3 regions of the Legionella stuttgartensis genome follow, and region 3 is predicted to be linked to each of the others. Evidence: riboswitches for the same ligand, from Rfam matches in the RefSeq annotation. Region 3 holds a riboswitch; each other region holds the start of a gene.

Region 1 (4,411 bases), on a different contig from region 3:
TTGCATCGGAACAATTAAATCAATACGATCTCCTTCACACAATATAGTTTTTGAAAACATATACTTAGGAACAAACTGATTATTTATTGCGACTGCTACATGTGCGGCAATACCTACTCTCTGCTCAAGCATTTCCTGTAAGATACAGGATGAATCAAGAGTGAGTGGTTTATCATTTATATAAACGATCATGAATAAGCCTCCCAAAGCTCAGGATAACAAATGTCTTTTTGATTGCTCTTTAATCCACGTAGAATTTCCTCTACTAATGCCGGAGCGATTAAATATCCATGCCGATAAAGTCCATTCACAGCAATAAATTGCGGGGCATATCTTATGCGGGGCTGATGATGCACTAAAGTCGGGCGACAATGGGTCACAGTCTTAATTACCCGGGCTTCAGCAAAACCTCGATGCACATAGTATGCCGCAGTTAATAACTCAAGTGTTGTACGCACTGAAATGGGACTGGAATCTTCTGTCTCTAATTCGCTGGCACCGATAAGGTAATAAGAATTAGGACGTGGTGCAATATAAATATTATACCGTGGATGCAAGAGACGGATTGGTCTTTTTAATTGAACATCAGGTGCATATAGCCAAAGCAGTTCTCCACGAAGCCCACGTAAATTTGGAAAAGTACTTTTCGCCCCAAGCCCCCTGCAATCAAAAACAAAATCAAATGGATATGACCTCCCTCCCATTTCTATCTTGCCTGGACTCACACCAGAAACAAAAGTATGATCTCGCCAGATTACACCGCACTGACACATATGTTTTTTAAGTGCCAGCAACAAGGTCTGATTATCAAGTTGTGCTTCTTTAGGAAAATAATAAGCCATTTTCAACTGATGCAGTTCAGGCTCCAGTTGGCTTAGTTCATTTTGAGTGAGTAACTGATAACAAGAATCACTTAATTTATTTACAATTCTGCCACTAAATTGTTGCCATTCTGCTTTATCTTGAGGATGGTGCACCACAAGGCATCCTTTTTGGCGAAAATACACGGGGTCAGCTAATTGATTTAGAATGGACTCCCATAAGCGGTCAACCGATTCCATTCCCAAATTAAAAATCACTTGGTCCGCTTTATCCAGTTCAGACATGGGTGCCAAAAGCCCTGCTGCTGCATTACTGCAATTATTAAAAAAACTTTCCGCCTCAAATAATGTCACTTGCCAACCATCATTTTGTAAACGTAAAGCCAATAAACACCCCATAATTCCAGCACCAACAACAGCAACATTTTTCATTTAATTAGAATCACTTTTCTCAATAGACGGAAGCCTGAGTGCAGTTGCATTCAGGCAATGCTCTTAATTTCACTCACTAACACAACACGCAATAGGTTCCAGCTCAGAATGAGGCATCTTAGGAAGAAACTCATTTGTATAACAAGCATTTACTGCAAAGGACTCATCGATAATTCCCAAATGCTTGCCGAAACGCCCTACTTTACTCCAATCACGTTCCACATTTAAAAGTGTCCGCGAGAAAAAAGGTAAACTACGGATGAAAATTGTATGATACATAGGGGTTCTTAATTGAGGTTTTGCCCTACATAAAAGTTCATAGGCTTCATCTGGATTTTCGGTGGTAAAGGCAGCTCCACGTTGAGTAGCATTGAGAAATCCTTTAAGAATTTCAGGTTGTTTTAACATGCGTTCTGGCACAATAAATTGAATGGAACAAAAGCAGCAGCAACCTAAGCCAGCAAGCTGATCGATACGCAGAAATACCGTTTCGCCTCGTAAATGCTCTAATTCAACTTTTTGAAAATTAATAAAACCAATGCCTGTATCAACAATGTCACGACAAATCGCATCAGTAACATTCATGCCAATGCGAACTGTTTCATAACTGGAAGGCTCAATTCCCGCTAACGTTGCCAAATTATCGATAATGATTTTACCAAACTCCCCAATGTAACCAACTCGTTTGCCAACAATATCCTGAAAGGAATTGATGCCACTGGATTTAAGCGCAATCAGACCTGTAGGAGGCTCATCCAATAAGGTACCAATTGAGGTAACAGGATAACCTTTTGCGCGAGCCGCTAAGGTATGAATCATGGCCTTGACCCCAAAATCAACATGGCCCATACCTACAATTTCAGTCACATCGCTTGGATCGCTGGGCTCTAAAATCGCGAGTTTTATACCTTCTTGTTGATAATAGCCTAATGCATGGGCCACAAAAATGGGGGTATGATAAGGGTTCGCATACCAATTAAGTAATAGGGTAGTTCTCGTAGATAACGCGCTCATGCCATAGCTCCTTGTATTAATTAATAAAATAGGATGGCTAAAGATATCGCGTTAAGACTTAATAGAAGAAATGAATCTGCATTCTGCGAACCGTGAATAACTTATAAAGACTACCCCACCATACGGTACAGAGTACTCTAAGAGATTAACTGCTCAAAAAACGAATACAGATTTAAGGCGTTCTTACGCTGGTATGAACCAGATCAAGTTCAACGGGTATTTCTCAGACGTTTATCACGACACCCCGCGCCATCAAATTGCCCGTAATGCTAGCTGGTATGGGAAAAACTGTCAAATATTATAAGAGGCCTCTCATCCGCTCTGACGAGTCCCTTCTCCCCCAGGGGGAGAAGGGAGGAAAATTGCTCCCTCCATGCATGGAAAGAATACCGCATGCCCCTCTCCCATTTATGGGAGGGGGCTAGGATGAGGGTAAAAAAATCCTCAACTCACCCCATAATTCTGCACATAAAACACATTATGCTGAATCAAAAATCGCTGACATAGCAAAGGAGTATGGTTCAATAAATGATGCAAATAAGCGCGAGTAAATTGTTGCGAACACGTAGGGCAAACACAATTCGCATCGATCAGTTCAAATTGCATCGCTGTTTTTGCATCCATTAGATCCACAGTGCCTGTATTACTATACACTCTTCCTTGCATTGCGGCTTGGGCTGGCTCATCCGTTTCAATAAATCCTATTTCCAGATGACGCAAACGTTGGATTAACTCAGCATCAAAATACCCCACTACATAACGAGGGATATGGGACCATTGTTCTAATTGAACCCAATTAGGCTCATTTAAAATCTTAAAATAAACCCCATGTGGTTTAATAACTGCGTGCTTTTCGAAATCATCACTATGAATAAAAGGGACAATTTTCTCATCCCAATTATCCCAAATTTGCGGGAAATCGCGCATGATATTTTTGGGTAAGAGTACTACATTAGGTTTAAGATGCTGAATCAGTTCGATGAGTTCCCACGAGGTCAATTTGACTCGAGAACCATCGTACGGAGACTTAAGAACATAAACTTTTTCTTTATTAGCAATGAGTGATGAGGCATTAATTACCATCATCCCAGGACATGCCAAATAATTCGCTAAATCAGATATTTTTTGAAGTACATCCCGACCAGGCTTATACAACAAACTTTCTAATGAATAGGATGCTGCAGTAACCTTTGCCTCTTGCCAATTTGCCGTTGTAAGACACAAACCTGCTTCAGAAGTTAAAACAGGTATAAAATTTTGTATTGCAGCCAACATTCCTGATCTCCTGATTTATAGCAATAAACTGGTGTCACCATAACTAAAAAACCTGTATCCTTTTTCAATTGCTTCTTGGTAAAGCATCATTGCTTGTTTATGGCCAATAAACGCTGAAACGAGCATTAATAAAGTAGACTCAGGCAAGTGAAAATTAGTCATTAATCCATCGCAAATCTTAAACTCATATCCTGGGTAAATAAAGATATCTGTGTCTTTGCTACATGGAGTTAGTATTCCATTTTGTACAGCACTTTCAAGACTACGCAAAGCGGTTGTACCTACGGCAATTACTCGATTTCCTGCAGCTTTTGTGGCATGCACTGCCTCACATAATTCAGGGCTAATTGTAAAGCGCTCACTATGCATTTTATGATCTTTGATATTATCACAACGAACTGGTCTAAATGTCCCTGCTCCTACATGCAAAGTAAGATAGGCTACAGAAACTCCTCTTGAACGTATGCTGGATAATACAAGCTCATCAAAATGCAAACCCGCTGTGGGAGCAGCAACAGATCCTTCGTATTTTGCATAAACTGTTTGATAACGATTCTGATCCAGAGTTTCATCATTACGGGTAATGTAGGGGGGTAATGGAATATGTCCTATTCCATTCAATAAATTTAAGACATCCATATCCGCTTGACAAAGAAATAAATCATCGTGTCTATCAATCACTTCAATTTCTTTATTTTGTTCCAACTTAATCTTTGAGCCAGCTTTTAATGCTTTACTGGCCTTAATATGAGCAAGAAATGTCGACTCACCAGTAATACGTTCTACCAATAATTCTACTTTTCCCCCAGTAGTTTTATGGCCATAGAGTCTGGCTGGAATTACCTTGGAATCATTCATAACCAATAAAT
Region 2 (4,411 bases), on a different contig from region 3:
GAGAGTTCGCCATATTTAATACGCTATAAATTACTGCCTGGTGTTTAGTTGCATTTAATGTGGCCGTACCCCAATCCTGATATTCGACTTGCACTCTTGGTTCAAATGAAGCGTTGATTTCTGCTTTTAATTTTTTCCAACGCTCGAAATTTCTCATTGCCGATTTTTGTAAATCTAAATATTCACTGGCAGTGGTTACCTTAATTAATGTTTTCTCGACACTATCATGACGCCAAAGAGTGCCAGATAAACTTCCAGATAGAAGGCTAGGTCTGTGTGAGGCGTGAACATCATGTATGGTAGAATATACCTCATTTGCAGGGACACGACTTTTAAAAAATCTTAACCTAGCTAACATAATTAAATCCTTAACTTATTGGGCATATATTGCTATTTACCTTTAGATTTTATGGGATTACAAGCATTACAAATTAATAAAAAAATACTCATATCGTTCATATATTTATCATAGTGTATCTAGGTTGGAATTCAAGAATGTCTTTTAAGGATTCATTATTCTTTATTGAAAGATAAGAATATTTGTTTTTTTTGAGGAACAGTTCTTTAATTAGAAAAAGCATGAAAGAGATGCCGTAAATATTTTATCTATAACTTAACTCATTAAATGAGGTATATTAAAAGTTCATAAACAAGGAGTGTTTATTATGATAAGAAATACCATAAAAAATTTGAGTGGCCTTGTCATCCTTTCATTTTCAATTCAAGCCATTGCCCATGATACGATTCGCGTGCATGTCAAAACGAATGAAAAAACAGCTGCTGCATTAGGATTTACTGTGGATGGTAAAAAAGCAGGGTCTCGAGGAAAATCTTATGAAGGAAAAGGACCTGTAAATAAAGAATATGTGTTTGGATTTAGAAAAAATTCCGCATTTGGACCCGATGTTTTATGCGGTTCCCAAGTTCTCACCAAAGACAGTATCGTCACTTTAATCACTAAAGGTGAGCGTTGCTCTATTGTAGTAAATTAAAATTTTACATGATGTGTGGCGATTGGACAATATTGATATGGAGTCTATCGGGCAGATAGCGCTGCATCATCAATCATTTGTTCATAAATTAAAACTAAAACAGAACCATGATGAACCTCCAAAACGATTTCAGGTGCTTGAGTTCGATTAAAGCATGAGGTTTGCCCTGGAAAGGAAAGAGGAGTGTCATTGAGCTCCCAATGCAGACCTAATGAAGAGAGGGTTGCTTCTGGTATTCCCATTAATGAAATTTTTGTATGTACTGGCAATGACAGATTTATTTTGGATTGTTTGTTAAGCACAAAACCCCTTATAGGTGGAGCATATAAAAGACAGTTGGTTTCCATAAAGATATTCATGTTATTGAGTATATGATCCAAATGGCCCCCATTTATCCCAACCACAATTGCTGGTAATAAATTATGGTCTTTTAAATAGCCCAAAGCTTTTTGGTAATCACTACTGTTTTGATCCGGTATATGAAGAAAAGGGTGGTTTTTCAGGAGCGCTGGTCGGACAGAATCTAAGTCCCCAGTGATTAACTGTGGATTAATTCCAAGTTCAAATAAACTGTTTGCGGCACCATCAGCTGCGATAATGGGCAAATTCATCGCAGCGAAAAAAGATGAGTCAGGTAAATTTCCATTGAGGCATAAAATAGATTGATAGCCTGTTAAATTAATTACATCGTGTATCATAATGTCTTTTTAATAAGATAAGCAGCAAACTGACAATTAAACCCACCACATTGGAGCTGATTACAAAAAAGGAATCGGTACTACTTCCATAAATAATCCAAGCCACAGAACAAATAAGGTAATTAATTAGCATGATCATGGAAAGATCCTGAGTGGATCGAGTTTTTAATGATTTGACAATTTGTGGCAATAAACCAATAAAAGAAGTAATAAAAGCGATCATACCTGAGAGCATAACAATAGACACATTTTCCTCCGCTCAGCCGAATGAGATCAGGTTCAAAGGGTTGGTTTCATCCTCTCAGCCATAACTGGCACCCCCAATGTACAAAAATTATTCTAGCATGAAAGAGCCTAATACCAAAGGTATATTTGGGAATGCTGTGTTGTTTTATGTTCAGCTCTTAGTGTGAAAAATACATATTCTTGTTGGGAAGCGGGTGCGTCTGTAGATATTCCTGATATAAGCACAGCCGCCCAAGATTGTGCTCCAGATAATGGCACCTTATTATTTATCAAGGATTGCCATGCTCATCTGAATACCCATTCTAATAATGTAGGTAATGGTGTTTAAGTAAGCTATCTTCTTGAGTGAATTGGAAGTACGTAAATCAATTTTAAGTACTTCCAATATAAAATTTTATATCACATTTGCACTCTCCTTTTTGCCCGATTTCTGCCCAGGATATTTGGAATAGCATCTGGTTTCGTATTATTGCGAACAATTTGTTTTCCTATTGATTAAAAAGCAATATTTTTTTATCTGTTCAAATGAATTTTTTCTTAGCATAATGGGAACGCGATGTCAGTTTGGTAAAAATTTTTCCTCCGAATTGACTTTTGAGTAGGTTATTAATCCTTAAAGACACGTTCCTTGAGGATGTTTTTTTCAGATAAGGAATAAAAAATGAAAAGAATTGCTTTATTAATCATGGGATTGGCTCTAACTGGTGTGGCAATTGCAGAAAGCGCCCCCAAAGAGGAGGTACGGCATATTGTGACACTCAATGGTCTCACCCAAGGAGATGGCCGGTATATTCGCACTGATATTACTGAGAATGGTCAATATAAGTATGGCTATTATTTTTGTGGAACCCGTCATAGCGTAGTATATGGTGATATGGTGTTTGCAGATGAAGTGGGAGAGTCTTATCGTGTTGAACGAACGATTAAATTTTCGATTTGTCAGGATGAAACGTTAAGCGAGTGTCAAGAATTTGCAACCGATCAGTTTACTATTTTCAAGAATAAAGATGGATATTTAGAAACGGATAGTCGTCCAGTTTTGCCTATTAGTGTGGCCTCATTAAAAGATTCGTTTAAAGCATGTCAACCTAACCCAGAAGAAGACAATCGGATGAAGAAAGTAATCCACGCAGGGAGCAATTACCTGATTCGTAAAGGTTAATCAAGATTTTCCCTCTCCCAATTTTGGGGAGAGGGTAGGCTCTGGGCACCTTCTTCCCTCAATGAGAGAAGGAAATACTCACTTAATAGTCGTCCGGAATCGCTTACTCAATAAAATCGTGATGAAAATTCCAACTTTTTCCTTAAACCTAGAGCAAAAATAAATAGATTTTACTATAATGGCCCGCTGCTTTTTTTAAAATGAATATTATGTCCCAACCACGAACTTCGATTTTGCTTATTGGCTTATTATCAGCCTTTTCGTTACTTACCTTTGATCTTTATCAACCATCGTTGCCTTATATCACCAATTTTTTTGGTACCACGCATAGCTTAAGTCAATTAACCTTAAGTATTTATCTGTTTGTTTTTGGGGTGACCCAACTCGTTTGGGGACCATTGATCGATCATTTTGGACGACGTCGTTTGTTACCTGGAAGTTTAGTTCTTGCTGTTCTTGCCAGTTTAATCTGCGCTTTTGCGCCGAATATCTATGTACTCATTTTGGGGCGTGCGTTACAGGGATTTGCTTTATGCTGTGCAAATTTAATTGCTTTTTCAATCTCTCGAGACTTTGATGATACAGTTGAGCGTGCCAAGGTTCTGTCCTATGTTTCGATGATTGTTTCACTATCGCCCATCCTTGCTCCGGTACTGGGTTCGCTGATTTTTACCTATTATAGCTGGCAGGCTAATTTTATATTGATGGCTGTGATTGGGATAACACTCTTGCTGCAATCCCGTAAAGGATTATTTGAATCACCATTTTGGACCCAGCCTCAAGAACCTTTTATTGTTAAAAAAGTAATTAAAGCCTATCAAGAGATTATTCCATCTCCGACTCTCTGGAGTGGTTCTTTTATTATGATGTTTAGTTTTGCAGCGGTAATGCTTTCAGTGATTAATTCGTCCTATATTATTATTGAGCAATTTGGTTTTTCACCTTTGGCGTACGGGATTATTTTTATTATTAATGGATTAAATATTATTGTTGGCAACTACTTAGGTATTTGGCTTCGTAAATATTTCAGCATGGCATCGACCATTTATCTTGGAAGTTGGTTTATTATTACTGGTGGTTTTGCGATGTTAGTGTGCGCAGCCTTTTATGAATTCAATCTGTATGCTCTATCTTTTGCATTAATTTGTAATTTAGGGATTAGCTTAACTGCTCCAGCTACTATGTCGATCATGCTGGCTGATTATAAAGAGAATACTGGTCTGGCACTGGCCATAATTCATACCGTTCGCATGTTTGGTTCCTCTGTTTTAACAATCATCAGCGCCTATTTGCTGATGCAAACTCTAAATGCC
Region 3 (4,411 bases):
GGCGCTCCCACCTTCTAATACAGCACCTCCGGGATAGCGAGAGTTCGCCATATTTAATACGCTATAAATTACTGCCTGGTGTTTAGTTGCATTTAATGTGGCCGTACCCCAATCCTGATATTCGACTTGCACTCTTGGTTCAAATGAAGCGTTGATTTCTGCTTTTAATTTTTTCCAACGCTCGAAATTTCTCATTGCCGATTTTTGTAAATCTAAATATTCACTGGCAGTGGTTACCTTAATTAATGTTTTCTCGACACTATCATGACGCCAAAGAGTGCCAGATAAACTTCCAGATAGAAGGCTAGGTCTGTGTGAGGCGTGAACATCATGTATGGTAGAATATACCTCATTTGCAGGGACACGACTTTTAAAAAATCTTAACCTAGCTAACATAATTAAATCCTTAACTTATTGGGCATATATTGCTATTTACCTTTAGATTTTATGGGATTACAAGCATTACAAATTAATAAAAAAATACTCATATCGTTCATATATTTATCATAGTGTATCTAGGTTGGAATTCAAGAATGTCTTTTAAGGATTCATTATTCTTTATTGAAAGATAAGAATATTTGTTTTTTTTGAGGAACAGTTCTTTAATTAGAAAAAGCATGAAAGAGATGCCGTAAATATTTTATCTATAACTTAACTCATTAAATGAGGTATATTAAAAGTTCATAAACAAGGAGTGTTTATTATGATAAGAAATACCATAAAAAATTTGAGTGGCCTTGTCATCCTTTCATTTTCAATTCAAGCCATTGCCCATGATACGATTCGCGTGCATGTCAAAACGAATGAAAAAACAGCTGCTGCATTAGGATTTACTGTGGATGGTAAAAAAGCAGGGTCTCGAGGAAAATCTTATGAAGGAAAAGGACCTGTAAATAAAGAATATGTGTTTGGATTTAGAAAAAATTCCGCATTTGGACCCGATGTTTTATGCGGTTCCCAAGTTCTCACCAAAGACAGTATCGTCACTTTAATCACTAAAGGTGAGCGTTGCTCTATTGTAGTAAATTAAAATTTTACATGATGTGTGGCGATTGGACAATATTGATATGGAGTCTATCGGGCAGATAGCGCTGCATCATCAATCATTTGTTCATAAATTAAAACTAAAACAGAACCATGATGAACCTCCAAAACGATTTCAGGTGCTTGAGTTCGATTAAAGCATGAGGTTTGCCCTGGAAAGGAAAGAGGAGTGTCATTGAGCTCCCAATGCAGACCTAATGAAGAGAGGGTTGCTTCTGGTATTCCCATTAATGAAATTTTTGTATGTACTGGCAATGACAGATTTATTTTGGATTGTTTGTTAAGCACAAAACCCCTTATAGGTGGAGCATATAAAAGACAGTTGGTTTCCATAAAGATATTCATGTTATTGAGTATATGATCCAAATGGCCCCCATTTATCCCAACCACAATTGCTGGTAATAAATTATGGTCTTTTAAATAGCCCAAAGCTTTTTGGTAATCACTACTGTTTTGATCCGGTATATGAAGAAAAGGGTGGTTTTTCAGGAGCGCTGGTCGGACAGAATCTAAGTCCCCAGTGATTAACTGTGGATTAATTCCAAGTTCAAATAAACTGTTTGCGGCACCATCAGCTGCGATAATGGGCAAATTCATCGCAGCGAAAAAAGATGAGTCAGGTAAATTTCCATTGAGGCATAAAATAGATTGATAGCCTGTTAAATTAATTACATCGTGTATCATAATGTCTTTTTAATAAGATAAGCAGCAAACTGACAATTAAACCCACCACATTGGAGCTGATTACAAAAAAGGAATCGGTACTACTTCCATAAATAATCCAAGCCACAGAACAAATAAGGTAATTAATTAGCATGATCATGGAAAGATCCTGAGTGGATCGAGTTTTTAATGATTTGACAATTTGTGGCAATAAACCAATAAAAGAAGTAATAAAAGCGATCATACCTGAGAGCATAACAATAGACACATTTTCCTCCGCTCAGCCGAATGAGATCAGGTTCAAAGGGTTGGTTTCATCCTCTCAGCCATAACTGGCACCCCCAATGTACAAAAATTATTCTAGCATGAAAGAGCCTAATACCAAAGGTATATTTGGGAATGCTGTGTTGTTTTATGTTCAGCTCTTAGTGTGAAAAATACATATTCTTGTTGGGAAGCGGGTGCGTCTGTAGATATTCCTGATATAAGCACAGCCGCCCAAGATTGTGCTCCAGATAATGGCACCTTATTATTTATCAAGGATTGCCATGCTCATCTGAATACCCATTCTAATAATGTAGGTAATGGTGTTTAAGTAAGCTATCTTCTTGAGTGAATTGGAAGTACGTAAATCAATTTTAAGTACTTCCAATATAAAATTTTATATCACATTTGCACTCTCCTTTTTGCCCGATTTCTGCCCAGGATATTTGGAATAGCATCTGGTTTCGTATTATTGCGAACAATTTGTTTTCCTATTGATTAAAAAGCAATATTTTTTTATCTGTTCAAATGAATTTTTTCTTAGCATAATGGGAACGCGATGTCAGTTTGGTAAAAATTTTTCCTCCGAATTGACTTTTGAGTAGGTTATTAATCCTTAAAGACACGTTCCTTGAGGATGTTTTTTTCAGATAAGGAATAAAAAATGAAAAGAATTGCTTTATTAATCATGGGATTGGCTCTAACTGGTGTGGCAATTGCAGAAAGCGCCCCCAAAGAGGAGGTACGGCATATTGTGACACTCAATGGTCTCACCCAAGGAGATGGCCGGTATATTCGCACTGATATTACTGAGAATGGTCAATATAAGTATGGCTATTATTTTTGTGGAACCCGTCATAGCGTAGTATATGGTGATATGGTGTTTGCAGATGAAGTGGGAGAGTCTTATCGTGTTGAACGAACGATTAAATTTTCGATTTGTCAGGATGAAACGTTAAGCGAGTGTCAAGAATTTGCAACCGATCAGTTTACTATTTTCAAGAATAAAGATGGATATTTAGAAACGGATAGTCGTCCAGTTTTGCCTATTAGTGTGGCCTCATTAAAAGATTCGTTTAAAGCATGTCAACCTAACCCAGAAGAAGACAATCGGATGAAGAAAGTAATCCACGCAGGGAGCAATTACCTGATTCGTAAAGGTTAATCAAGATTTTCCCTCTCCCAATTTTGGGGAGAGGGTAGGCTCTGGGCACCTTCTTCCCTCAATGAGAGAAGGAAATACTCACTTAATAGTCGTCCGGAATCGCTTACTCAATAAAATCGTGATGAAAATTCCAACTTTTTCCTTAAACCTAGAGCAAAAATAAATAGATTTTACTATAATGGCCCGCTGCTTTTTTTAAAATGAATATTATGTCCCAACCACGAACTTCGATTTTGCTTATTGGCTTATTATCAGCCTTTTCGTTACTTACCTTTGATCTTTATCAACCATCGTTGCCTTATATCACCAATTTTTTTGGTACCACGCATAGCTTAAGTCAATTAACCTTAAGTATTTATCTGTTTGTTTTTGGGGTGACCCAACTCGTTTGGGGACCATTGATCGATCATTTTGGACGACGTCGTTTGTTACCTGGAAGTTTAGTTCTTGCTGTTCTTGCCAGTTTAATCTGCGCTTTTGCGCCGAATATCTATGTACTCATTTTGGGGCGTGCGTTACAGGGATTTGCTTTATGCTGTGCAAATTTAATTGCTTTTTCAATCTCTCGAGACTTTGATGATACAGTTGAGCGTGCCAAGGTTCTGTCCTATGTTTCGATGATTGTTTCACTATCGCCCATCCTTGCTCCGGTACTGGGTTCGCTGATTTTTACCTATTATAGCTGGCAGGCTAATTTTATATTGATGGCTGTGATTGGGATAACACTCTTGCTGCAATCCCGTAAAGGATTATTTGAATCACCATTTTGGACCCAGCCTCAAGAACCTTTTATTGTTAAAAAAGTAATTAAAGCCTATCAAGAGATTATTCCATCTCCGACTCTCTGGAGTGGTTCTTTTATTATGATGTTTAGTTTTGCAGCGGTAATGCTTTCAGTGATTAATTCGTCCTATATTATTATTGAGCAATTTGGTTTTTCACCTTTGGCGTACGGGATTATTTTTATTATTAATGGATTAAATATTATTGTTGGCAACTACTTAGGTATTTGGCTTCGTAAATATTTCAGCATGGCATCGACCATTTATCTTGGAAGTTGGTTTATTATTACTGGTGGTTTTGCGATGTTAGTGTGCGCAGCCTTTTATGAATTCAATCTGTATGCTCTATCTTTTGCATTAATTTGTAATTTAGGGATTAGCTTAACTGCTCCAGCTACTATGTCGATCATGCTGGCTGATTATAAAGAGAATACTGGTCTGGCACTGGCCATAATTCATACCGTTCGCATGTTTGGTTCCTCTGTTTTAACAA

What was found. Region 3 has a riboswitch for thiamine pyrophosphate ahead of ACWTEW_RS13420 (SemiSWEET family sugar transporter). Riboswitches for the same ligand answer to the same signal wherever they lie in the genome.
Region 1: another riboswitch for thiamine pyrophosphate. It lies ahead of ACWTEW_RS05060 (ABC transporter substrate-binding protein); the one in region 3 lies ahead of ACWTEW_RS13420 (SemiSWEET family sugar transporter).
Region 2: another riboswitch for thiamine pyrophosphate. It lies ahead of ACWTEW_RS32710 (SemiSWEET family sugar transporter); the one in region 3 lies ahead of ACWTEW_RS13420 (SemiSWEET family sugar transporter).

What each region holds. Positions count from the first base shown of each region.
Region 1 covers NZ_CDRUHA020000011.1:637,932-642,342, reverse strand. The annotation lists gene thiS (sulfur carrier protein ThiS) at 1-192, opposite strand, end outside; gene ACWTEW_RS05065 (FAD-dependent oxidoreductase) at 189-1,253, opposite strand; gene ACWTEW_RS05060 (ABC transporter substrate-binding protein) at 1,323-2,267, opposite strand; TPP riboswitch at 2,431-2,524, opposite strand; gene ACWTEW_RS05055 (queuine tRNA-ribosyltransferase) at 2,712-3,542, opposite strand; gene queA (tRNA preQ1(34) S-adenosylmethionine ribosyltransferase-isomerase QueA) at 3,558-4,411, opposite strand, start outside.
Region 2 covers NZ_CDRUHA020000104.1:81,028-85,438, reverse strand. The annotation lists gene ACWTEW_RS32725 (poly(ADP-ribose) glycohydrolase domain-containing protein) at 1-358, opposite strand, end outside; gene ACWTEW_RS32720 (hypothetical protein) at 666-992, shown strand; gene ACWTEW_RS32715 (thiamine diphosphokinase) at 1,037-1,690, opposite strand; gene ACWTEW_RS32710 (SemiSWEET family sugar transporter) at 1,671-1,937, opposite strand; TPP riboswitch at 1,924-2,022, opposite strand; gene ACWTEW_RS32705 (hypothetical protein) at 2,100-2,264, shown strand; gene ACWTEW_RS32700 (hypothetical protein) at 2,598-3,098, shown strand; gene ACWTEW_RS32695 (multidrug effflux MFS transporter) at 3,308-4,411, shown strand, end outside.
Region 3 covers NZ_CDRUHA020000055.1:81,066-85,476, reverse strand. The annotation lists gene ACWTEW_RS13435 (poly(ADP-ribose) glycohydrolase domain-containing protein) at 1-396, opposite strand, end outside; gene ACWTEW_RS13430 (hypothetical protein) at 704-1,030, shown strand; gene ACWTEW_RS13425 (thiamine diphosphokinase) at 1,075-1,728, opposite strand; gene ACWTEW_RS13420 (SemiSWEET family sugar transporter) at 1,709-1,975, opposite strand; TPP riboswitch at 1,962-2,060, opposite strand; gene ACWTEW_RS13415 (hypothetical protein) at 2,138-2,302, shown strand; gene ACWTEW_RS13410 (hypothetical protein) at 2,636-3,136, shown strand; gene ACWTEW_RS13405 (multidrug effflux MFS transporter) at 3,346-4,411, shown strand, end outside.